2 regions of the Kitasatospora sp. NPDC004289 genome follow, and region 2 is predicted to be linked to the other one. Evidence: riboswitches for the same ligand, from Rfam matches in the RefSeq annotation. Region 2 holds a riboswitch; the other holds the start of a gene.
The links. Region 2 has a riboswitch for glycine ahead of gcvP (aminomethyl-transferring glycine dehydrogenase). Riboswitches for the same ligand answer to the same signal wherever they lie in the genome.

Region 1: linked by a shared signal. The riboswitch ahead of gcvT (glycine cleavage system aminomethyltransferase GcvT) and the one ahead of gcvP (aminomethyl-transferring glycine dehydrogenase) in region 2 are both predicted to bind glycine.

Annotation. Positions count from the first base shown of each region.
Region 1 covers NZ_JBSGEL010000015.1:39,212-50,741, forward strand. Annotated here, with positions in the region: gene ACWEPF_RS12655 (ABC transporter ATP-binding protein) at 1-740, opposite strand, end outside; gene ACWEPF_RS12660 (ABC transporter ATP-binding protein) at 775-1,848, opposite strand; gene ACWEPF_RS12665 (ABC transporter permease) at 1,845-2,843, opposite strand; gene ACWEPF_RS12670 (ABC transporter substrate-binding protein) at 2,951-4,729, opposite strand; gene ACWEPF_RS12675 (ABC transporter permease) at 4,834-5,811, opposite strand; gene ACWEPF_RS12680 (enhanced serine sensitivity protein SseB C-terminal domain-containing protein) at 6,181-6,948, opposite strand; gene ACWEPF_RS12685 (enhanced serine sensitivity protein SseB) at 7,113-7,922, opposite strand; glycine riboswitch at 8,084-8,187, shown strand; gene gcvT (glycine cleavage system aminomethyltransferase GcvT) at 8,339-9,448, shown strand; gene gcvH (glycine cleavage system protein GcvH) at 9,530-9,907, shown strand; gene glyA (serine hydroxymethyltransferase) at 9,994-11,259, shown strand; gene ACWEPF_RS12705 (L-serine ammonia-lyase) at 11,385-11,530, shown strand, end outside.
Region 2 covers NZ_JBSGEL010000061.1:29,540-41,069, reverse strand. Annotated here, with positions in the region: gene ACWEPF_RS30940 (DUF881 domain-containing protein) at 1-730, shown strand, start outside; gene ACWEPF_RS30935 (FHA domain-containing protein) at 912-1,772, shown strand; gene ftsR (transcriptional regulator FtsR) at 1,907-2,599, shown strand; gene ACWEPF_RS30925 (bifunctional nuclease family protein) at 2,691-3,161, shown strand; gene ACWEPF_RS30920 (MerR family transcriptional regulator) at 3,406-4,083, shown strand; gene ACWEPF_RS30915 (SanA/YdcF family protein) at 4,124-4,879, shown strand; gene ACWEPF_RS30910 (DNA polymerase IV) at 4,939-6,402, shown strand; gene ACWEPF_RS30905 (MFS transporter) at 6,545-7,984, opposite strand; gene ACWEPF_RS30900 (PRC and DUF2382 domain-containing protein) at 8,210-9,205, opposite strand; glycine riboswitch at 9,437-9,536, shown strand; gene gcvP (aminomethyl-transferring glycine dehydrogenase) at 9,776-11,530, shown strand, end outside.

The DNA.
Region 1 (11,530 bases), on a different contig from region 2:
ATCACCGCGACCCGGTCGGAGACGTGCCGGACCACCGAGAGGTCGTGCGCGATGATCAGGTAGGTCAGGCCGAGCTCGTTCTGGAGGTCGTCGAGCAGGTTGACCACCTGGGCCTGGATGGAGACGTCCAGGGCCGAGACCGGCTCGTCCGCCACGATCATCTTCGGCTTCAGGGCCAGCGCGCGGGCGATGCCGATGCGCTGGCGCTGACCGCCGGAGAACTCGTGCGGGTAGCGGTTGTAGTGCTCCGGGCTGAGGCCGCAGAGCTCCAGCAGGTCCTGCACCGCGCGCTTGACGCCGTGCTCGGTGGAGACCTTCTGGAGCCGGAACGGCGCTCCGACGATGGTGCCCACGGTGTGCCGGGGGTTGAGCGAGGAGTACGGGTCCTGGAAGATCATCTGGATGTCGCGGCGGAGCGGACGCATCGCCGAGACGCCCAGGTGCGTGATGTCCCGGCCCTCGAACTCGACCTTGCCGCCGGTCGGTTCGTCCAGCCGGGTGACCAGGCGGCCCATGGTGGACTTGCCGCAGCCGGACTCGCCGACCACGCCGAGGGTCTCCCCGGCGCGGACCTCGAAGTCGATCCCGTCCACCGCGCGGACGGCGCCGACCTGACGGCGCAGCAGACCCTTGGTGATCGGGAAGTGCCTGGTCAGACCGGTCACCCGGAGCAGCGGCTCACGGTCGGAGGCCGGCGCGGGAGCGGGCACGGTCGCCGCCGTCGTCGATGAGTCCGTCATGGGGTCTTCTCCTGAGGGGTGGTACGGACGACGCTCACAGCCGGGGCGCGATCTCTTCGGTGAAGATGCGGTGCCGCTCGGCGATCGGCAGGTGGCACGCGGCGAGGTGGCCGGGCGCGGCCTCGGCCAGCTTCGGCAGCTCGGAGGTCGAACGGCCGGCGGTGCGGTCCGCGTACGGGCAGCGCGGGTGGAAGGCGCAGCCGGAGGGCACGTTGATCAGGCTGGGCGGGGTGCCCTTGACCGGCACCAGGCGGTCCTGGAGCGGTCGGTCCAGCCGCGGCATCGAGCCCAGCAGGCCCCAGGTGTACGGGTGTTCGGGGGACTCGAAGAGCGTCCCGGCCGGCCCGCGCTCCACGCACTTGCCGCCGTACATCACCAGGATGTCGTCGGCCAGCTCGGCCACCACGCCCAGGTCGTGGGTGATGATGATGACCGCGGAGCCGAACTCCTTCTGCAGGTCCCGGATCAGGTCCAGGATCTGCGCCTGGACGGTGACGTCCAGGGCGGTGGTGGGCTCGTCGGCGATCAGCAGCGAGGGGTCGTTGACCAGCGCCATGGCGATCATCGCGCGCTGGCGCATGCCGCCGGAGAACTCGTGCGGGTAGGAGTCCACCCGCTTGTCCGGCTGCGGGATGCCGACCCGGTCGAGCATCTCGATCGCCCGGGTGCGGGCCAGCTTCTTGGAGGTGCCGGGGTGGTGGGCGCGGTAGCCCTCGACGATCTGGGCGCCGACCGTGTAGTACGGGTGCATCGCGGTCAGCGGGTCCTGGAAGATCATCGCCATCTTCTGGCCGCGCAGCTCGCGCACCCGGTCCGGGCCGGCCGCGATCAGGTCCTCGCCGTCCAGCCAGACCTGGCCGGTGATCCTCGGTGCGCCGCGCTTGCCCATCCGGTGCAGGCCCATGATGGAGAGCGAGGTGACGGACTTCCCGGAGCCGGACTCGCCGACGATGCCGAGGGTCTTGCCCTTCTCCAGCGAGAAGGTGAGCCCGTCCACCGACTTGACCAGGCCGTCGTCGGTGGGGAAGTGCACCCGGAGGTCCTTGACCTCCAGGTAGGCCGAACCGGGCTTCGCCGAGGCGGACTTGTCGATCTGGATCTCGGTCATGCGAGCCTCACCCGGGGGTCGACAGCGGCGTACAGGATGTCAACCAGCAGGTTGGCCAGGATGATGAAGAAGCCGGCGAAGAGCGTCACGCCCATGATCACCGGCAGGTCACTGGCGGCGATCGAGGAGACCGCCTCGTAGCCCAGGCCGCGGAAGTTGAAGGTGGACTCGGTGAGCACCGCGCCGCCGATCAGGCCGCCGAGGTCCATGCCGAAGACGGTCAGGATCGGGGTCAGGGTGGAGCGCATCGCGTGCTTGCGGATCACCGTGCCCTCGCCGAGGCCCTTGGCCCGGGCGGTGCGGACGTAGTCCTCGCCCAGCACCTCCAGCAGCGTGGCCCGGGTGAGCCGGGCGTAGTTGGCCGCGTAGAGGAAGGCCAGGGTGACCCAGGGGAGCACCAGGTTCTGGAACCAGGCGATCGGGTCGTCGGCGAACGGCACGTAGTCGTTCGGGAAGACGCCCAGCTGGTAGACGAAGACCGCGCTGGCCAGCATGCCGGTGAAGTAGATCGGCAGGGAGACGCCGGCCAGGGCCGTGGTCATGGTGAAGCGGTCGAGCAGCGAGCCGCGCTTGAGCGCGGAGATCATGCCGGTCATGGTGCCGAACACGACCCAGATGATCGAGGCGCCGAGGGCCAGCGAGGCGGTGACGCCCAGCCGGTCGAGCAGCACCGGGAAGACCTCGCGCTCGGTCTTGAACGAGTAGCCGAAGCAGGGCGCGGAGCAGTGGGTGACGTCCACGCCGGTGCTGTAGTCGCGTCCGAGGACCAGGCCCTTGAGGAAGAGCCAGAACTGCTCGATGACGGACTTGTCGAGGCCCATCTTGTGACGGATGCCCTCGATCGCCGCGGGGTCGGCGATCTTGCCGACGTAGAGCAGCGCCGGGTCGCTCCCGGTCAGTTTCGGCACCATGAAGAAGATGCCGAAGGTGACGGCCGCAACCACCACCAGCATGGCGACGACATTGACGAGCCGTCGGATGATGTACACGAGCACTGCGGTCGACGCCGCCCCCGGGCCGGGCGCCCTCGTGGGGCGCCCGGCCCGGGCGGCGTCTTCACCTGCCCTTCGGACTAGCTGTGCGAACTACGGGACTGGGCAGGTCACTTGCCGTCGTTGGTACCGAGGGCCTGGAAGTCGACCATGCCGAACGCGTCGTTGATGAACACGTTGGTCAGGCGCGGGTTGCGGTAGTTGAGCGCGCGGTCCGCGACCACCGGCAGGTAGACGGCCATGTCGGTCACCTTGTGGTTGATCTGCTTGTAGATCTCGGCGGCCTTGGCGGGGTCGGCCTCGGCGGCGGCCTTGTCGAACAGGGCGTTGACCTCAGGGTCGTTGGTCTCGGGGTAGTTGCTGTTGCCGTTGGCGGTGATGAAGCGACCGTCCATCAGCGGCTGCATGTAGCCGTCGCCCTTCGGGTAGTCGGCACCCCAACCCGCCACGATCAGACCGTAGTTCTTGTTCTTCACGACCTCCGGCGAACCGGCCACCGAGGCCAGCAGCTTGCCGTCGTACTGGTCGATGGTGATGTCGACGTTGATCGCCTTCAGCGCGGTCTGCAGGGCGACGGCGGACTTGACCTCCTTGTCCTTGTTGCCGCGGACCGCGATGGTGGCCTTGAAGCCGTCCGGCTTGCCACAGGCCGCCAGCTCCTCCTTGGCCTTCGCCACGTCGGGCTTGCCGTCGACCAGGGTGAAGGGGTCGTAGTTGTCCGAGCCGAGGATGTTCGGGGGCAGCATCGAGCCGTACGGCGAGCCGGCCACCGAACCGCCGCGGGCGGTCTGCAGGGCGGTGGTGTCGGCCGCGAACATGACCGCCTTGCGGCAGTGCTCGTTGTCGAACGGGGCGATCTTCGGGACCATCGCGATGTAGCGGATGAACCCGTTGAACGGGTCGTCGGTGTTGGCCTTGAGCTTGTCGTTGGTCAGCACCTGGGCCTGAGCGGCCTGGGAGAGGCCGGTCTGCGCGAAGTCGAGGTCGATCGAGCCGTCGAGCAGGCGCTTGTCCATGTCGTCGGCGTTGGTGGTGATGGTCAGCTTCACCACGTCCGGCAGCGCCTTGCGGAACGGGTCGGTGGTCGGGTCCCAGTTCTCGTTGCGGACGAACTCGACGGACTTGCCGGGCTCGATCGACTTGAACTTGTACGGGCCGGAGGAGACCGGCTTCTCGCCGTACTTGGAGCCGGTGTCCGCCTTCGCCGGGACGGGCGAGGCGGTGCCCATCGCGAGCAGGTACGGGAAGGCCGAGTCGGACTTCGCCAGCTTGAAGACGATCGTGGCGTCGTCCGGGGTCTCGACGGACTTCAGGCCCATCTTGTCCGGGGTGGTGTCCGTGTACGGGCCCTTGTAACCCTGGCCCTGGTCGAGGCTGTTGACCAGGTAGGTCGGGCCGCCGGAGATGACGTCCTGGGCGAAGACGCGCTCGATGCCGTACTTGATGTCCTTCGAGGTGATGGCCGAGCCGTCCTCGAACTTGATGCCCTTCTTGAGCTTGAAGGTGTAGGTCTTGCCGTCGGCGGAGATCTCCGGCTTGGCGGCGGCGAGGTCCGGCACCAGCTCCAGACCGCCCTTGCCCGGCTTCGAGTCGAAGGCCAGCAGGGTACGGGCGTAGAAGCGCTGCATGTTCCAGATCGACGCGTAGTACGCGCGGCCCGGGTCCCAGGAGTCGGCGTCGGTGGTGCTCCAGAGGTTGAGCGTGCCGCCCTTCTTGTCGGACGGGTTGAGCACCTTGTCGACGGCCGCGTTGAAGCCGCCGGCCGACGCCGACTTGGAGGCGCCGTCGCCGGTGCCGCCCTTCTTGTCCGCGCTGCCACCGCAAGCGGTGAGGGTGACGGCCAGCGTGGCCACCAGGGCGGCGGCGGCGAGCGTCCGGTTTCGCGTCATGGGTACTTTCCTCCTGATGGTCGTACTGGGGTGGAACAGTCTCGAAAGGTCCTGTTTCGGCAGGCAGTTGGCGTGGGAGCCTGCCCGGGCCGGCTGACCGGCGGTCAGTTGCCCTTGGGGTCGAGCGCGTCGCGCAGCCCGTCGCCGAACAGGTTGAAGGCCAGCACCGTGATGAAGATGGCCAGGCCCGGCACCACCATGTAGGTGGGGTCGACCTGGTAGATCCGGGTGGCCTCGGAGAGCATCTGGCCCCAGGACGGGGTCGGGGGCTTCACGCCCGCGCCGAGGAAGCTGAGGGCGGCCTCGCTCAGGATGTTGGTCGGGATGATCAGGGTCGCGTAGACCAGGATCGGGGCGACCAGGTTGGGGAGCAGCTCGCGCAGCAGGATGTGCGGCCAGCCGGCGCCCAGGCTGCGGGCGGCGTCGACGAACTCGCGCTCGCGCAGCGACAGGGCCTGACCTCGGACGATGCGCCCGATGTAGGGCCAGCCGAAGAAGCCGATCACCAGCACCAGGATCGCCATCCGGACGGCGCTGCCCTCCAGGCCCAGAACGGAGTTGGGCATCACCGAGACCAGCGCGATGGAGAACAGCAGCTGCGGGAAGGCCAGCAGGACGTCCATCACCCGGCTGATCACCGCGTCGACCCAGCCGCCGAAGTAGCCGGCCGCGATGCCCGCCAGCACGCCGATGACCACCGACACGCCGGCCGCCAGGAAGGCGACGGTGAGCGAGATCCGGGCGCCGTAGACGATCCGGCTGAACACGTCGCGGCCGAAGGTCGGGTCGACGCCGAGCAGGAAGTCGCTGCTGATGCCGCCGAACGCCCCCTTGGGGAGGCCGAGATCGGGGTTGATCTGATCCGGGTGCGGTTCGTCCACGGGGTGCCCGAACAGCGAGGTGAGCACCGGCGCGAAGACCGCGGCCAGGATCAGCAGCAGCACCACGACGCCGCCGGCCAGCGCGACCTTGTCGCGCTTGAGGCGGTCCCAGGCGATCCGGCCGGGTGACCGGCCCTCGATCCGCTTGGCCGGGGCCGCGGGGGCCTCCGGAGCGTCGGTGCTCTTGGTGGAAGTGCTCATGTGTCTTTCGTTTCCCCTCGCCGACGGTGGCCGGCCACGGTGCCGTACGTACGCCGAGCACCGGGCCCGGGTAGGGCCCGGACATGGGTACGGTCCGGAATCGCGATTGCGAAAGGTGCTGAGAAGCAAGGGAGTTGCCGGGCAGCTCAGGTAAGCCCCGCACTGCACTGCGCAGACTCTCTGGCATCGGGGAGGCCTTACGCCAGACCTGACAACCGAAGGATGCCCAACTGTGATCTGTCCGCATGCACGGCCGTGTCCTGGCGAATAAGGCTCTTCACACAGGTGTTACTCGACTGTCAAGATGCGTGCGAAGGACTGCTCGTACACTTCGTCAACTGCCCCTGCGGGAACGGGGAAAAGCCCTGCTCAGCGCCAGGGCTGGTGCGGCCAGTAGCCCTGGGGCGGGTGGTTCGCCGACTCCCGGTCGAAGAACGGACGGGCGAAGGCGCGCAGCCACATCGCCACCGGGTCCAGCTCGTCGGCCAGCAGCACGGTGGAGACCGCGAGCCCGGCCGGGGCGTGCGCCACCGCACGCTGCACCAGCGCCCGGGCCGCCTCCACGGACGGCGGCGAGGTGTCGTAGAGGTCCAGGCCGACGGCCAGGTAGGCCTCGCCCACGGCCGGGCGCACCCAGGCCTGCCGCAGCGCCCGCAGCGGGCGCACCGCCGCCGCCTCGCGCTGCAGCTGGGCGTAGAACTGCGGGGCCTGCACGGCCGGTTCGGCCAGCTGGAGCGGACCAGCCGGCAGCCGGTCCAGCCCGCCGGCGATCCGGCGCAGGTCGGCCCAGGGCACCCCGACCCCGCCACCGGGCACGTGCGGATTGAGCCACAGGCCCCAGCGGGTGCGGTACAGCGCGTGGGCGATCTCCATCCCGGAGATCACCTCGTGGCTCCTGGTCCAGCCGCAGAGCGCCAGCTGCTCGGGGGAGGTGACGGCGGGGGCGTAGCCGTGCCCGCCGATCTCCATGTTCCCGTACTGGGCGTCCGGGCTGCCCGGCTGCCCGTGCCAGAGCAGCATCCAGACCCGGCCGGCCGCCAGTGCCCCCAGCAGCCGCTCGTAGGCGTCGTAGCGCTCCGGCGCGACCTCGCCGAGGGCGCGCTCGATCGCGCCGTCTGCCGCCGCTCCCGCGCTCATGCCGTGCTCCGCCCGCCGTCCGTCCCGCCTTCGGCCAGCGTGGCCGTCCGTGGTTGTCGGGGGAAGCCTATTGGCCGAGCCCGACAGCCGTCATACCGCCGCCCCGTACCGGCGCGTAACGGTTCGGTGGTCAGTTCGGGTCCTCCACCGGTCCTCCACCGGTCTCAGACCGGGACGGCGCCGGACCTGACGTAGAACGGACGGACCCGGGTGAGCATCCACTCCACCACCGGGTCGGCGACCAGGTCGAGCAGCACCAGGTGGACGCCCCACGGCGGCGGCATGGTTCCGAGCGCCCGGCCCAGCGCCTCGTTGACCTGCGCCGGATCGGCCGGCCAGGCCGGGTCCAGCTGCACCCCGACGAACAGCACCGGGGCGTCCAGCTCGACCCCGGCCAGTGCCCGACGGGCCGTCAGGACTCCTGGCAGCTCGGCCAGTTCGGTGATGGCCGCACCGAGGAAGGCGTACGGCTCCTCGGCCGGCTCGGGCTCGCGCAGCGCCACCCGGGCGCCGCCCTCCGGCTGCTGTTCCCAGCGCTCCGCGAGCGGCCCGCGGCGCAGCTCGCCGACCCCCTCCGGCGGCACCGGGATGCCCACCGGCGCCTCCGGGTTGACCGCGATCCCGACCCCGATCGGCAGCCCGCGGGCGAACTCCCAGGCCGGGGCCACCGCGAACGGCACGCCCGGCGCGATCTGGAGGAAGAGCTCCTGCGAGGAGAACACCGGCACGTACGGGGATCCGGCCAGCTCGATCGTCGGCAGGTCCAGCCCCTCCCCCTGCGGGTCGGCCCCGGCCGGCAGCGGGATCCAGACCTGACTGCGCGCCAGCACCTCGATCACCCGCGGCGTGGCCCCCGGGTCGCCCAGCGCCGCGGTCAGCACCTGCTCCAGCTCGTTGACCGGCCAACTCCCCCCGGCCGGCGCGCTGCCGGGCTCCGCCCACCCCTGCACTCCGGTCTCGCCCGGCTGGTTCATCGGTCGCGCCCCTCTGTAGCTGTGCGGCCTCAGCCTAGGGCTTCCGGGCGGGGCGGGTGACGAGGTCGGGGGCAGACCTGACCCAGCGGGCGGGCCCCTCTCCCGTCCCGGTCCGGTCTCGTGCCATGATGACCCCGCTCGACAACTTCACACTGGCCGCTCGAACCCGCGCGGGAGAGTCCGGAGTGCGCCCCGTGCGCAGGGCCGGCGCCGAAGGAGCAAGTCCTCCCCGGAATCTCTCAGGCACCCCTACCGCACGGGCGAGGCAGATCTGGAAAGTGGACACGGCCGCGCCGTGCGCCCACCCACGGTGCAAGCCGCCATCCTTGGATGGGCGGTGAAGCTCTCAGGTTGTGACGACAGACGGGGAGACTCCACCCCCGCATGCCCGTTTCCGGCCAAGGAGTCCCGTCGCCATGTCCCCTCGCCTGACCGCGCTCGACGCACTGCACCGCTCGCTCGGTGCCACCATGACCGACTTCGCCGGCTGGGACATGCCGCTGCGCTACGGCAGCGAGCGCGAGGAGCACCTCGCGGTCCGCACCAAGGCCGGCCTGTTCGACCTCTCGCACATGGGCGAGATCACCGTGACCGGCCCGCAGGCCGGCGAGCTGCTCGACTTCGCCCTGGTCGGCCACATCTCCGCACTCGGCGTGCTGCGCGCCCGCTACACCATGATCTGCCGCGAGGACGGCGGCATCCTGGACGACCTGATCGTCTACCGCACCGGCGACGCCGAGTACATGGTGGTGGCCAACGCCTCCAACGCCCAGGTGGTGCTGGACGCGCTGACCGAGCGCGCGGCCGGCTTCGACGCCGTGGTCCGCGACGACCGGGACGCCTACGCCCTGCTCGCGGTCCAGGGCCCGGAGGCCAACGGCATCCTCGGCTCCGTCACCGACGCCGACCTGCCGGGCCTCAAGTACTACGCCCTGCTGCCCGCCACCGTGGCCGGCAAGGACGTCTGGCTGGCCCGCACCGGCTACACCGGCGAGGACGGCTTCGAGGTCTTCTGCGCCCCCGCCGACGCCGAGCACCTGTGGAACGCGCTGACCGAGGCCGGCGCCGACGCCGGCCTGGTCCCCTGCGGCCTGTCCTGTCGCGACACGCTGCGCCTGGAGGCCGGCATGCCGCTGTACGGCCACGAGCTCTCCACCGAGCTGACCCCCTTCGACGCCGGCCTCGGCCGCGTGGTCAAGTTCGAGAAGGAGGGCGACTTCGTCGGCCGCAAGGCCCTGGAGGCCGCCGCCGCGCAGGCCGAGTCCAACCCGCCGCGCAAGCTGGTCGGCCTGGTCTCCGACGGCAAGCGGGTCCCGCGGGCCGAGTACGCCGTCGTCAGCCCGGACGGCACCCCGATCGGGCGGATCACCTCCGGCGCCCCCTCCCCCACTCTGGGCAAGCCGATCGCCATCGCCTACGTGGACGCGGCGCACGCCGCCCCCGGCAGCGCGGTCGCGGTCGACGTGCGCGGCAAGCACGAGCCGGTCGAGGTCGTGGCGCTGCCGTTCTACAAGCGCGCCCGCTGACCCCTCGTCACCTTTCGAAACCCCCGGTCCGCTCAGCGGACGGCTTCGCCCTACCCTCTTGCGATCCTGGAGAATGACGTCATGAGCAACCCCACGAACCTGCAGTACACCGAGGAGCACGAGTGGCTGACCACCGCCGAGAGCGGTGCGGTCGCGACGGTCGGCATCACCAAGCACGCCGCCGACGCCCTGGGTGACATCGTCTACGTCCAGCTGCCCGAGGTCGGCGACGAGATCACCGCCGGTGAGTCCTGTGGCGAGCTCGAGTCCACCAAGTCGGTCAGCGACCTGTTCTCGCCCGTCACCGGCACGGTGACCGAGATCAACCAGGCCGTCATCGACGACCCGGCCTCGGTCAACAGCGACCCGTTCGGCGACGCCTGGCTGTTCAAGGTCGAGATCGCCGAGACCGGCAAGCTGCTGACCGCTGCGGAGTACGACGCCTTCATCGGCGCCTGACCCACTGGTAGACGGGTGGCGGCCGCAGCGCGGCGGCCGCCACCCTCCCGGTCCACTGCCCGCACCGCCTTACGGGAAGACCCAACATGACTGTCCTGAACCAGTCCCTGCACGCGCTCGACCCCGAGATCGCCGCCGCGGTCGACGCCGAGCTGCACCGCCAGCAGACCACCCTCGAGATGATCGCCTCCGAGAACTTCGCGCCCGCCGCGGTGATGGAGGCCCAGGGCTCGGTCCTGACCAACAAGTACGCCGAGGGCTACCCCGGCCGCCGCTACTACGGCGGCTGCGAGCACGTCGACGTGGCCGAGCAGATCGCGATCGACCGGGTCAAGGCGCTGTTCGGGGCGGAGTACGCCAACGTCCAGCCGCACTCGGGCGCCTCCGCCAACCAGGCCGCGCTCTTCGCCATCGCCCAGCCCGGCGACACCATCCTGGGCCTGGACCTGGCGCACGGCGGTCACCTGACCCACGGCATGCGGCTGAACTTCTCCGGCAAGCAGTTCAACGTGGTCGCGTACCACGTGGACGAGGCCGGGCTGGTCGACATGGCCGAGGTCGAGCGCCTCGCCAAGGAGCACCGCCCCAAGGTCATCATCGCGGGCTGGTCCGCCTACCCGCGCCAGCTGGACTTCGCCGAGTTCCGCCGGATCGCCGACGAGGTCGAGGCCTACCTGTGGGTCGACATGGCCCACTTCGCCGGCCTGGTCGCCGCCGGTCTGCACCCGAACCCGGTCGAGTACGCGGACGTGGTCACCTCCACCACCCACAAGACCCTGGGCGGCCCGCGCGGCGGCATCATCCTGGCCAAGCAGGAGTTCGCCAAGAAGCTCAACTCCTCGGTCTTCCCCGGCTTCCAGGGCGGCCCGCTGGAGCACGTGATCGCGGCCAAGGCGGTCTCCTTCAAGGTCGCCGCCTCGGACGACTTCAAGGACCGTCAGCAGCGCACCCTGGAGGGCGCGAAGGCGCTCGCCGCCCGCCTGCTGCAGGACGACGCCAAGGCGGCCGGGGTCTCCGTGCTCTCCGGCGGCACCGACGTCCACCTGGTCCTGGTCGACCTGCGCAACAGCGAGCTCGACGGCCAGCAGGCCGAGGACCGCCTGCACGAGGTCGGCATCACGGTGAACCGCAACGCCGTCCCGAACGACCCGCGCCCGCCGATGGTCACCTCCGGCCTGCGGATCGGCACCCCGGCCCTGGCCACCCGCGGCTTCCAGGCCGAGGACTTCCGCGAGGTCGCGGACGTCATCGCCGAGACCCTGCTGCCCTCCTTCGACGAGGCCAAGGCCGAGTCGCTGAAGGCCCGGGTCACCGCGCTGGCCGCGAAGTACCCGCTCTACCCGGAGCTGTAGTCCCCCGGTGGCCTGACGGTCACCCGTCTTTTCCGGGGCACCGCGCACACTGGAAACGTGGCGCGCGGTGCCCCGTGCCATGCCTGCCCGTTCCACCCACGAGACCAGACAAGGACGTCACCTCCGTGGCCATCAGCGTCTTCGACCTCTTCTCCATCGGTATCGGCCCCTCCAGCTCGCACACCGTAGGACCGATGCGCGCGGCCCGGATGTTCGCCCGCCGCCTCAAGTCCGAGAGCCTGCTCGCGCAGACCGTCTCCGTCCGGGCCGA
Region 2 (11,530 bases):
GGACGAGAACACCCCGCGCCGGCGGCTGCGGACCGCGCTCTGGCCGCCGCGCCTGTCGCGCGGTCAGCTCGTGGTGGCCACGCTGCTGTTGGTGCTGGGCTTCGCGCTGGCGGTGCAGGTGCGCTCGACCAACGACCACAGCCAGCTGCGCGGTGCCCGTCAGGAGGACCTGGTCCGCATCCTCGACGAACTGGACAGCCGTCAGCAGCGTCTCCAGCAGGAGAAGACGCAGCTGGAGCAGTCTCTGGCGCAGTTGGAGAACAGCTCCAACCAGGCCAAGGAGGCCCAGGAGCAGACCAGGAAGAAGGCGACGGAGCTCGGGGTGCTGGCAGGTACGGTCCGCGCGACCGGCCCGGGGATCGTGCTGACGATCGATGATCCCCAGCGGCAGGTGAAGGCCGATATGCTGCTGGACACCCTGCAGGAACTCCGAGCCGCAGGGGCGGAGGCGATTCAGATCAACGACGTGCGAGTGGTGGCCGGCAGCTACTTCACCGACAGCGGTGAGGACCGCGTGCAGGTGGACGGCAAGGTCCTGTCCGCCCCGTACCGGTTCACCGTGGTGGGGAACCCGCAGGACCTCACGCCCGCGCTGAACATCCCCGGTGGGGTGGTGCGCAGCCTGGAGAAGCAGAAGGCGCGCGCCACGATCACCCAGGAGCAGAAGGTCGTCGTCGACGCGCTGGCCGCTCCGACGGTCCCTCAGTACGCCAAGCCGGCGGCGAAGTGACGGCCCGACCGACCTACGGTCCGTCAGTTCCGCACCGCCCCCGGTGCGGGCGCGGGCATCCCGGTCGGGGAGACTGGGGCCGAGCGCCCGTCCGATTCCGGCCGTCACCGCGGCCGGCCGCCTGTCCGAACCGCACACCCTGCCCCGCGGGCGGGTCTGTCACACGCAAGGGGATTCGCCCGTGAGTCTGTTCTCGAAGCTGTTCGGCCGCAACAAGAACCGCGCTGCGGCGGTCGAGCAGCCGACCGCCCGCCACCGGGCGGACGAGTCCTCCGTGCCGGGGATGCGTCCCTCGCCGGAGTCGGCGGAGTACGCCGAGCGTCCGCTGTTCCGGGACGGCGGGCAGAATCCGGCGGGTTACGGCGCGTCGGCCGACCAGTCCGGCACTCCGCGCATAGGTTTCCAGTCTGGACCCTCAACCTCTGGTGGAGGGTTCGCCCCGAACGACCCCTATGCCGGTCAGACCCTGCCGGGTGTGGACCTCCAGGAGGCTGTGAACATGGCTGCCGGTCCGAGTCCGTGTCCCCGGTGCGGGAACCGGAACCCCGCCACGGCGCGGTTCTGCTCCAACTGCGGCAACCAGCTGCGAGGCGGCGCTCCGGAGCACTCGGCCGAGGTCACCTCGACCATCTCGATCCACGGCCTGGAGTCCTACGACCCCAACACCACGACCGGCACCGGCGCCACCCCGGCGCTCAACGCCGACGTGCTGGCCGCGATCGACGCGCTGCCGCCGCACTCGGCGCTGCTGATCGTGCAGCGCGGCCCGAACTCGGGCAGCCGCTTCCTGCTGGACAAGGACGTCACCACCGCGGGCCGTCACCCCGAGGGCGACATCTTCCTGGACGACGTCACGGTCTCGCGGCGGCACGTGGAGTTCCGGCGCCGTCCGGGCGGCTTCAGCGTCGCCGACGTGGGCAGCCTGAACGGCACCTACGTCAACCGGGAGCGGATCGACGAGGTCCAGCTGGGCAACGGCGACGAGGTGCAGATCGGCAAGTACCGCCTGGTCTTCTTCGCCAGCCAGCAGCGGGGGTACTGAGACCGCAAGGCCGTTGTCCGGGGGGACTGGATCCGACGTCGGCAGGAGCCCGTGTGACCACCCCTTCCACCACCGAGTCCTCGCCCGTCCCGGGTTCGCGCCGAGCGGGCGAGGCCAGGCGGCGCGGCGACGAACTGCTCAGCATCGGCGCGGTGCTGGCGTTCCTGCGGGACGACTTCCCCGAGGTCACCATCTCGAAGATCCGCTTCCTGGAGGCGGAGGGGCTGGTGGAGCCCCAGCGGACGCCCTCGGGCTACCGCAAGTTCAGCTCCGCGGACCTGGAGCGGCTGGCGTACGTGCTGCGGATGCAGCGCGACCACTACCTGCCGCTGCGGGTGATCCGCGAGCACCTGGACGCGATCGAGCGCGGCGAGGCGCCGCCGGCCCTGCCCGCGCCCGACAACCGGCCGGGCCCGGTGGAGGAGGCGGACCGCGAACTGGTGGCGGTGTCGGCCGGCGGCGGGGTCCGGCTCGGCCGGGCCGAGCTGCTGGCGGCCGCCGAGGCGGGCGAGGGCGAGCTGGCGGAGTGGGAGTCGTACGGGCTGATCGCTCCGGGGCCGGACGGCGGCTACGACGGCGAGGCGCTGCAGGTCGCCCGCCTGGTGGGCGAGTTGGGCCGGTTCGGGCTGGAGCCCCGGCACCTGCGGGCGATGAAGGCGGCGGCCGACCGCGAGGTGGCCCTGGTGGAGCAGGTGGTGGCGCCGCTGCGCCGGCACCGCAATCCGCAGACCAGGGCGCACGCCGAGGCGACCGCGCGGGAGCTGGCCACGCTCTCGGTGCGGCTGCACGCCGCGATGGTGCAGGCGGGGCTGCGGGCCCGGCCGTAGGGCGCGGGCGCAGTGAACGTTGTCCGCTCCTCCGGGCGCCGCTGACCGGCTGCGCTTTCATATCCGGGACCGGGGCCATAGGGTTGCCAGTGTGAATGAGCTCGACGTCGTGGGTGTCCGGGTGGAGATGCCTTCCAATCAGCCGATCGTGCTGCTTCGGGAGGTCGGGGGAGATCGGTACCTGCCGATCTGGATCGGTCCTGGCGAGGCCACCGCGATCGCGTTCGCCCAGCAGGGGATGACGCCGGTCCGGCCGCTGACCCACGACCTGTTCAAGGACGTGCTGGAGGCGCTCGGGCAGGACCTGACCGAGGTCCGGATCAGCGATCTGCGGGACGGCGTCTTCTACGCCGACCTGGTGTTCTCCGGCGGCGTCGAGGTGAGCGCCCGTCCGTCCGACGCGATAGCGCTGGCGCTGCGCACCGGCACGCCGATCTTCGGCGCGGAGGAGGTGCTCGCCGAGGCGGGCATCGCGATCCCGGACGAGCAGGAGGACGAGGTGGAGAAGTTCCGCGAGTTCCTCGACCAGGTCTCGCCGGAGGACTTCGGCGGCCAGCAGTGACGTCCGTCTGACCGGGGAGCAGTAGCCCCCGCTCCGACCGTTGCGCAAATCGGCTTTTGCCAAAGGGCGTCCGCATACCCACACTAGGGGCACGAAAAACCACTCGGCCGGGTGACAAGGTCCCGGTGCCCCGGCGTGGCGATCGTTGACGGGTCCTGGGCGACTGCCTACCGTCAGTTGTGGCCCCGGCGGCACGTGCCGCCGGAAATGACGGCCCATCACGACGGAGCGGACGGAGGTAGGCATGAGCGGCTCTGGCGACGGAGCGGACGGCACCGGCCAGTGCTCCGTGCACGTCCCGCGCTCCGCGCGCACGGTGCTGGAGCGGTCCCGGGAGGACCTGGAGGCCGGGGCGGAGCTGCCGCGGTTCGCGCGCTTCCCCGCGGTGCAGCCGGGCCAGCCGGCCATCGAGCGGCTCGCGCCGAGCTCGGGGCTGATCGGCTACCGCGGACCGACGGCGTGCGCGGCGGCCGGGATCACCTACCGCCAGCTGGACTACTGGGCCCGCACGGGCCTGCTGGAGCCGAGCGTGCGGACGGCCTACCCGGCGAACTCGCAGCGGCTGTACAGCTTCCGGGACATCCTGCTGCTGAAGATCGTCAAGCGGCTGCTGGACACCGGCGTCTCGCTGCAGAACATCCGGATCGCGGTCGGCCACCTGCAGAGCGTCGACGAGGGCGACCTGGCCGGTCTGACCCTGATGTCCGACGGTGCCACGGTGTACGAGTGCACCTCGCCGCAGCAGGTGGTCGACCTGCTGAAGGGCGGTCAGGGCATGTTCGGCATCGCGGTCGGCGCCGTCCGGCAGGAGCTGGAGGGCACGCTCGGGCGGCTGCACGCCGAGCGGACCGACACCGGTGAGACGGTGGTCGGCTACGACCCGGGCGACGAGCTCGCGCAGCGGCGCAACCGGGCGGGCTGACCCGGCGTCACTCCCCGCGGACGACAAGGGGAGAACGCGGGTGCGACGAGTACGACGGCCTCAAGGGGTCAAGCGGGTACGACGGCTGCGGCGGGCGGTGCGCGGCGGAGTGCTGCACGGCCGGGCCGCGCTGGCCCGGCTGCTGCGGAGCCGGGCGACCCAGCGGCGGTGGTTCCAGGCCCTGGCGGTCGGCACGGCGGTCGCCCTGGCACCGATGAGCTGGCTCTGGCTGGCGGCGGGGGACCGGGTCGGCTCGGTGGCCGGGGCCCCGGCGGCGCCGGTGGGCGTGGTCTTCGGGGCCGGGCTCTTCGAGGGGAAGCCCTCGCCGTACCTGGCGCACCGGCTGGACGCGGCGGTGGAGCTGTACCGGCAGGAGAAGATCCAGGCGGTGCTGGTCACCGGCGACAACAGCCGCACCGAGTACGACGAGTCCACCGCGATGAAGACCTACCTGGTCGAGCACGGCGTGCCGGCCCACAAGGTGGTCGAGGACTACGCGGGCTTCGACACCTGGGACTCCTGCACCCGGGCCAAGCACGTCTTCCTGGTCGACCGCGCGGTGCTGATCAGTCAGACCTTCCACGCACGGCGGGTGCTGGCGCTCTGTCAGGCCGCCGGGATCGACTCCTACGCCGTCGGTGTGGACGAGGACCCCAACTCCACCTGGTACTACGGCGGACTGCGGGAGATCCCCGGCGCGGCCAAGGCGGCCTTCGACGCCGCGTTCGAGCCGGACCCGACCTTCTGGGGCGACAAGGAGCACGGCGTCGGGGTGGCGGTGGCCGCGCCGCGCTGACCTGACGCGTCGGCGCCGTCGGCGGCGGGGTTGTCGGTGGGGTGCGGGATGATCGGCGGGTGCGGTCGGTGCCGAGCATTCTCCATCTCGACATGGACGCCTTCTTCGCCGCGGTGGAGCAGGCGGCCAAGCCGAGCCTGCGCGGGAAGCCGGTCATCGTCGGCGGTCTCGGGGTGCGGGGGGTGGTCTCCACCGCCTCGTACGAGGCCCGGAAGTTCGGGGTGCACTCGGCGATGCCGATGGCCCAGGCCCGCCGGCTCTGCCCCAACGCGGCCTTCCTGAGCGGGCGCTACGACGCCTACCGCCAGGTCAGCGAGGTGGTGATGGGCCTGCTGCGGGAGCTCTCCCCGCTGGTCGAGCCGCTCAGCGTGGACGAGGCCTTCGTGGACCTGGAGGCCGGGCCGTACGGTCCGGCGCTGGCTGCGGTGGATCCGGAGGCGGGGGCGGAGATGGCGGTGGCCATCGCCACCGACCTGCGGGCCGACATCGAGGAGCGCACCGGCCTGACCGGCTCGGTCGGGGTGGCCGGCTCCAAGCTGATGGCCAAGATCGCCTCGGAGCAGGCCAAGCCGGACGGGCTGGTGCTGATCGGCGTCGGCCACGAGCGGGCGGTGCTCTCCACCATGTCGGCGCGGGCGCTGCCCGGGATCGGCCCGGCCACCGAGCAGGTGCTGCGCCGGGCGGGGCTGACCACGGTGGCGGACCTGGCGGAGGCCGGGGAGGGCGAGCTGGTCCAGCTGCTGGGCCGGGCGCACGGGGCCGGGGTGCACCAGATGGCGCTGGGCCTGGACGAGCGCCCGGTGGTGCCGGACCGGGACGCCAAGTCCGTCTCGGTCGAGGACACCTTCGAGGTGGACGTGGCGGACCGGGGCCGGGTGCTGCGCGAGATCGACGAGCTGGCGGCCCGCTGCGTCCGCCGCCTGCACGCGGCCGGGCGCTCGGGGCGGACGGTGGTGCTCAAGGTGCGGCGCTTCGACTTCTCCACCATCACCCGCTCCGAGACGCTGCGGTCCCCGACCGACGACCCGGTGGTGATCGCCGAGACGGCACGGCGGCTGGCCCAGCAGGTGGACATCACCGGCGGGGTCCGGCTGCTCGGGGTCGGCGTGGCGCAGCTGGCCGACTTCACCCAGGAGGACCTGTTCGCGCAGGCCGAGCGGGAGGAACGGGCGGCGGAGGCGGCCGGGGCCGCGGAGGAGGACGTGCCGGAGGTGGTGGCGGCCGCGGCGGTCGTGCGGCAGTGGCGGCCGGGGCAGGACGTGACGCACGCTCAGCTCGGGCCCGGATGGGTGCAGGGGAGCGGGGTGGGGCGGGTGACGGTGCGCTTCGAGACGCCGCAGGGCGAGGTGGGGCGGGTGCGGACCTTCGCGGTGGACGATCCCGAGCTGGAGCCCTCGGGGCCGCTGCCGCTGCGGCCGGGGATGGTGCGGCCGGCGGCGGAGGAGGGCGAGCAGGAGGAGGGCGAGCGGGCGGAGGGCGAGGAGGACGACCGGCGTCGGCCGGGTGAGTGGGGGCGGGAATGACGACGGCCCCCGCACCGTGTCCAGCGGTGCGGGGGCCATTCATCCTGCGGCCGCTCGTCCGGGCGCGATGCCCTCGCGTACCGGCGGCGGCCGGAGCCCACCCGCGCGACCCGTCCCTGAGCGCGCGGGTGGTGACGCCTCGTCAGGCGTCGGTCTTCACCAGCTCGGGCGAGGCGGCGGCCTCGGCCGGAGCGGGGGTCTCCTTGATCCGGCGGATCGCGAACGGGACGACGGCGGCCACCAGGCAGACGGCGGCGGCGACCCAGAACGCGTGCTTGTAGGCGTCCAGGGTGGGCAGCTGGACCGGGATCGGCAGCTTCAGGGTGTCGCCGGTCAGGATCGCGGCCATCACGGCGGTGCCGATGGCGCCACCGACGGTGCGCAGCACCGCGTTCATGCCGTTGGCGATGCCGGACTGCTCGGCCGGGACGGCGCCGTTGATGTAGGCGGGCATCGCCGCGTAGGCGAGGCCGACGCCGAGGCCGAAGACGGCCGAGGCGAAGTAGATGTCGCCCTCGGCGGAGTGACGCAGCGCCAGGTAGACCATGGCGGCGGAGCCGAGCACGCCACCGAGGACCAGCGGCAGGCGGGGGCCGCGGCGGGCGATCAGCAGCGCGCCGACCGGGGCGGCGACCATCGAGCCGACGGCGGAGGGCAGCAGCATGACGCCGGCGTGCAGCACGGTGGCGGTGAAGCCGTAGTGGGCCAGCTTCTCGGGGGTCTGGGCGAAGTTGCTGATCACCATGAACGAGCCGTACATGCCGAAGCCGATCAGCAGGCCGGAGATGTTGGTGAAGGCGACGGCCGGACGGGCCATCATCTTCATGTCCACCAGCGGGTGCTTGACCTTGACCTCGATGATCCCCCAGACCAGGGCGATCACGGCGGCGGCGGCGAACAGGCCCAGGGTGCGGTTGGAGGTCCAGCCCCAGGTGTTGCCCTGGGAGACCGCGATCAGCAGGGCGGAGAGCCAGCCGGCCAGGGTGAGGGCACCGAGCGGGTCGGCGCCGCCGTTCTTGTCGACCACCGGGTCGGTCGGGACGCGGACGGCGACCAGGACGACGGCGAGCAGGCCGAAGCCGAGGCCCATCCAGAAGATGGACTTGTAGTCCCAGTGCTCCAGCAGCAGGCCGGTGGCGACCAGGCCGAGGCCGGAGCCGACGCCCATCGAGGCGGAGATGGCCGCGACGCCGCCGGTGACCTTCTCCTTGGGGAGCTCGTCACGGACGATGCTGATCGCCAGCGGCAGTACGCCACCGCCGGCGCCCTGGAGGACGCGGGCGACCACGAGCCAGGTGAACGAGTGGGTGCCGACCGCGAGCGCGGAGCCGGCCACCAGGCCGGCGAGCGAGACCAGCAGCATCGGCTTGCGGCCGCGGAGGTCGCCGAAGCGGCCGAGCAGCGGGGTCAGGACGGCGGCGGACAGCAGGTTCGCCGTCATGAGCCAGGTGATGCTGGAACCGGAGACGTCCAGTTCGCGGGCCAGCGAGGGCAGGATCGGGACGACGGCGGTCTGCACCACGCTGAATGCCAGCATCGCCAGCACCAGGGCGGGGAGCACGCGCGTGCTGCTCGGCCTCACGGGAAGCTTCCTTCGGTTGAAAGTCAAGGGACTGAAGTAACCATGACGGGAGATACTTCAGTGTGTCAAATATTGTCTGGTGAAGCTTTGGCAAAGTGGGGTGCCCTGCCGGGCGGGCGAGGGGCGGAGGGGAGGGGTGAAGCTCTGGCGAAGTGGCCTGGGGCACGTGGGTGGGTTCCGGAAACGGCGAAGCCGCCCCCGGAGGGGCGGCTTCGTGAGGGGATGTCAGGAGGGGCGCAGGGGTTCCGGGCGGCCGGGGGAGGCCTGAGGGGTCGGGGGTACCGGTTCGGTGGTGTCGTCGTGGATCTCGACCTGTTCGCGGCGGAGTTCGTCGTGGATGACGGCCTCCTCGGTGTAGCGCTCGACGACCAGGCGGACGCGTTCGACGGGGGCGAGGTACTTGCGGACGACCGGGCGCTCCTCCCGGAGGGTCACCTCCTCGACGGCCTCGGCGATCTCCTGCTCGCTGAGGGCGGCCCGCTCGGCCTCGGTGACCGGCACCCGTTCGACCCGGACCCGCTCCTTGACCACCGGGACCTTGCGTTCCACCGCCTCGGAGGTGACGTACTTGCGCAGCTTCGCGGTGCCCAGCACGTGCCACTCGGTGGTGACGTCGAGGCGCTCCTCGCGGCAGGTGATCTCGATCGGGCCGCTCGGGGCGTTGCCGGGGACGGTCGGGGTGGTGGGTGCGGCGGACTCGGCCGGCTTGGCGGTGGTGACCGGGGCGGCCGGCATCTCGGAGGTGGCGGTGAAGGCCATCGGGGCGGCCGTCATGGTCGGGGCGGTGGTGGTCGCGTTCACGCTGCTGCTTTCCTTGGTGGTGCCGATGGTGCCGAAGTCGAGGTCCTTGACGGCGTCCGTGCCGTTGGCGGCCACGGCGGCGGCCGCCACCGGGGCGGCGACGGGCATGCCGGTCTCCAGGCCGTAGTAGCGGTAGAGCTGCAGTTCCTGCGCCGGGGAGAGGTGCTGGCCGACGCCGAAGTCGGGCGAGTCCTTGATCAGTGACTTGTCGTAGGGGACCCGGAGCTCCTCGCCGGAGAACTCACTGGTGGTCAGCGGGACGAACGCGTCCCGGCCGAAGATCCCCGTGCGGACGGCCGCCCACTCGGGTTCGCCGGTCGCGTCGTCGAGGTAGACCTCGTCGACGGTGCCGATCTTGTCACCGTTCCGGTCGACCGCCTTGTGCCCGATCAGGTCTCGCGGGTCGATGTCGGTCTGCACGCTGTCCTCCAGAGGAGAGGTACGAAAGCACCCCTGACACTCCGTCAGGGGGCGGTCGGCAGAGCTGCCCGGCCGCACTTCACACGAAAAGCCATCAATCGGACGTCGGCCATTCGAACGCCGCCGTTGGGGAGGGGATGGGGCCGTTCGAGGGCGGGTCGGGAGCGGCCGGAGTGCGCCGGGGGCGCCCGTGATCTGCGGCGCGACCGCTGGTACCCTGGGCGCGACTGCCGAGCCCGCTCGGGAGAGTCCCCTCCGCCTCGGTGGAGCAGGGCGCCGAAGGAGCAAACCCTCCCCGGAATCTCTCAGGCATCCGTACCGTGCGGGGTAGGTCACTCTGGAAAGCAGGGCAGGACCGACGGCGAGGGAGCCGGCGGGCCCCACCCTCACCGACGGTGCAAGCCGACGGGCGGCCGCGGGCCGCCACGTGCGGGCGAAGCTCTCAGGTACCGATGACAGAGGGGGAGGCCTGACGGGTTCGTGCGTTTCGAGGCCCCCGCTGTCCCACGGCGGCGTTGGCCGACGGCGTGCGTACCCCCGCCGGTCCGTGACCAGGAGGCCTCGACCCCCATGAACGCCAAGCCGACCCTCACCGAGCTCGAACTCGCGAGCCCGTTCGAGAACCGTCACATCGGCCCCGACGCCGCCGCCCAGGAGAAGATGCTGGCGCACGTCGGCTACGGCTCGCTGGACGAGCTGTCCGACGCCGCCGTGCCGGACGCCATCAAGAGCCTCACCGCCCTCGGCCTGCCCGCCGGCCGCAGCGAGGCCCAGGTGCTCGCCGAGCTGCGCGAGCTGGCCGGGCGCAACACCGTCCTGCAGTCGATGATCGGCCTCGGTTACTACGGCACCTTCACCCCGCCGGTGATCCTGCGCAACGTGCTGGAGAACCCGGCCTGGTACACCGCCTACACCCCGTACCAGCCGGAGATCTCGCAGGGCCGCCTGGAGGCCCTGATCAACTTCCAGACCGTGGTCGCCGACCTGACCGGCCTGGACACCTCCGGCTCCTCGCTGCTCGACGAGGGCACCGCGGCCGCCGAGGCGATGTCGCTGGCCCGTCGCGTCACCAAGGTCAAGGGCGGCGTCTTCCTGGTCGACGCCGACACCCTGCCGCAGACCATCGCGGTCATCGAGACCCGCGCCGAGCCGACCGGTGTCGAGGTGGTCGTCGCCGACCTGTCCGCCGGCATCCCGGCCGAGATCGCCGAGCGCGGCGTCTTCGGCGTGCTGCTCCAGTACCCCGGTGCCTCCGGCGAGGTCCGCGACCTCGCCCCGGTGATCGAGCAGGCCCACGGCCTCGGCGCGGTCGTCGCGGTTGCCGCCGACCTGCTGGCCCTCACCCTGCTGAAGTCCCCGGGCTCGCTCGGCGCCGACATCGCCTGCGGCACCTCGCAGCGCCTCGGCGTGCCGATGGGCTTCGGCGGCCCGCACGCCGGCTACCTGGCCGTCAAGGCCGCGTACGCCCGCAACCTGCCCGGCCGCCTGGTCGGCGTCTCGGTGGACGCCGACGGCAACCGGGCCTACCGCCTGGCCCTGCAGACCCGCGAGCAGCACATCCGCCGCGAGAAGGCCACCTCCAACATCTGCACCGCCCAGGTGCTGCTGGCCGTCATGGCCTCCATGTACGCGGTCTACCACGGCCCGGACGGCCTGGCCGAGATCGCCCGCCGCACCCACCGCTTCGCGGCCGCGCTGGCCGAGGGCCTGCGGGCGGGCGGCGTGGAGCTGACCAGCGGTCAGTTCTTCGACACCGTCACGGCGAAGGTCCCGGGCAAGGCCGCCGAGATCGCCGCCGCCGCGCGGGCCAACGGCATCAACCTCTACCAGGCGGACGAGGACACCCTCTCGATCTCCTGCGACGAGACCACCACCCGCGAGCACCTGGCCGGCGTCTGGGCCGCCTTCGGCGTCACCGCCGAGGTCACCGAGACCGCCGACGCGCTGCCCGCCGCGCTGCTGCGCGACGACGAGTACCTCACCCACCCGGTCTTCCACAGCCACCGCTCGGAGACCGCGATGCTGCGCTACCTGCGCCGCCTCTCGGACCGGGACTACGCGCTGGACCGCGGCATGATCCCGCTGGGCTCCTGCACCATGAAGCTCAACGCCACCACCGAGATGGAGCCGGTCACCTGGCCCGAGTTCGGCCAGCTGCACCCCTTCGCGCCGGTCGACCAGGCCGAGGGCTTCCTGACGCTGATCCGCGGCCTGGAGCAGCAGCTGGTGGAGGTCACCGGCTACGACGCCGTGTCGATCCAGCCGAACGCCGGTTCGCAGGGCGAGCTGGCGGGTCTGCTGGCGGTCCGCGCGTACCACCGCGCG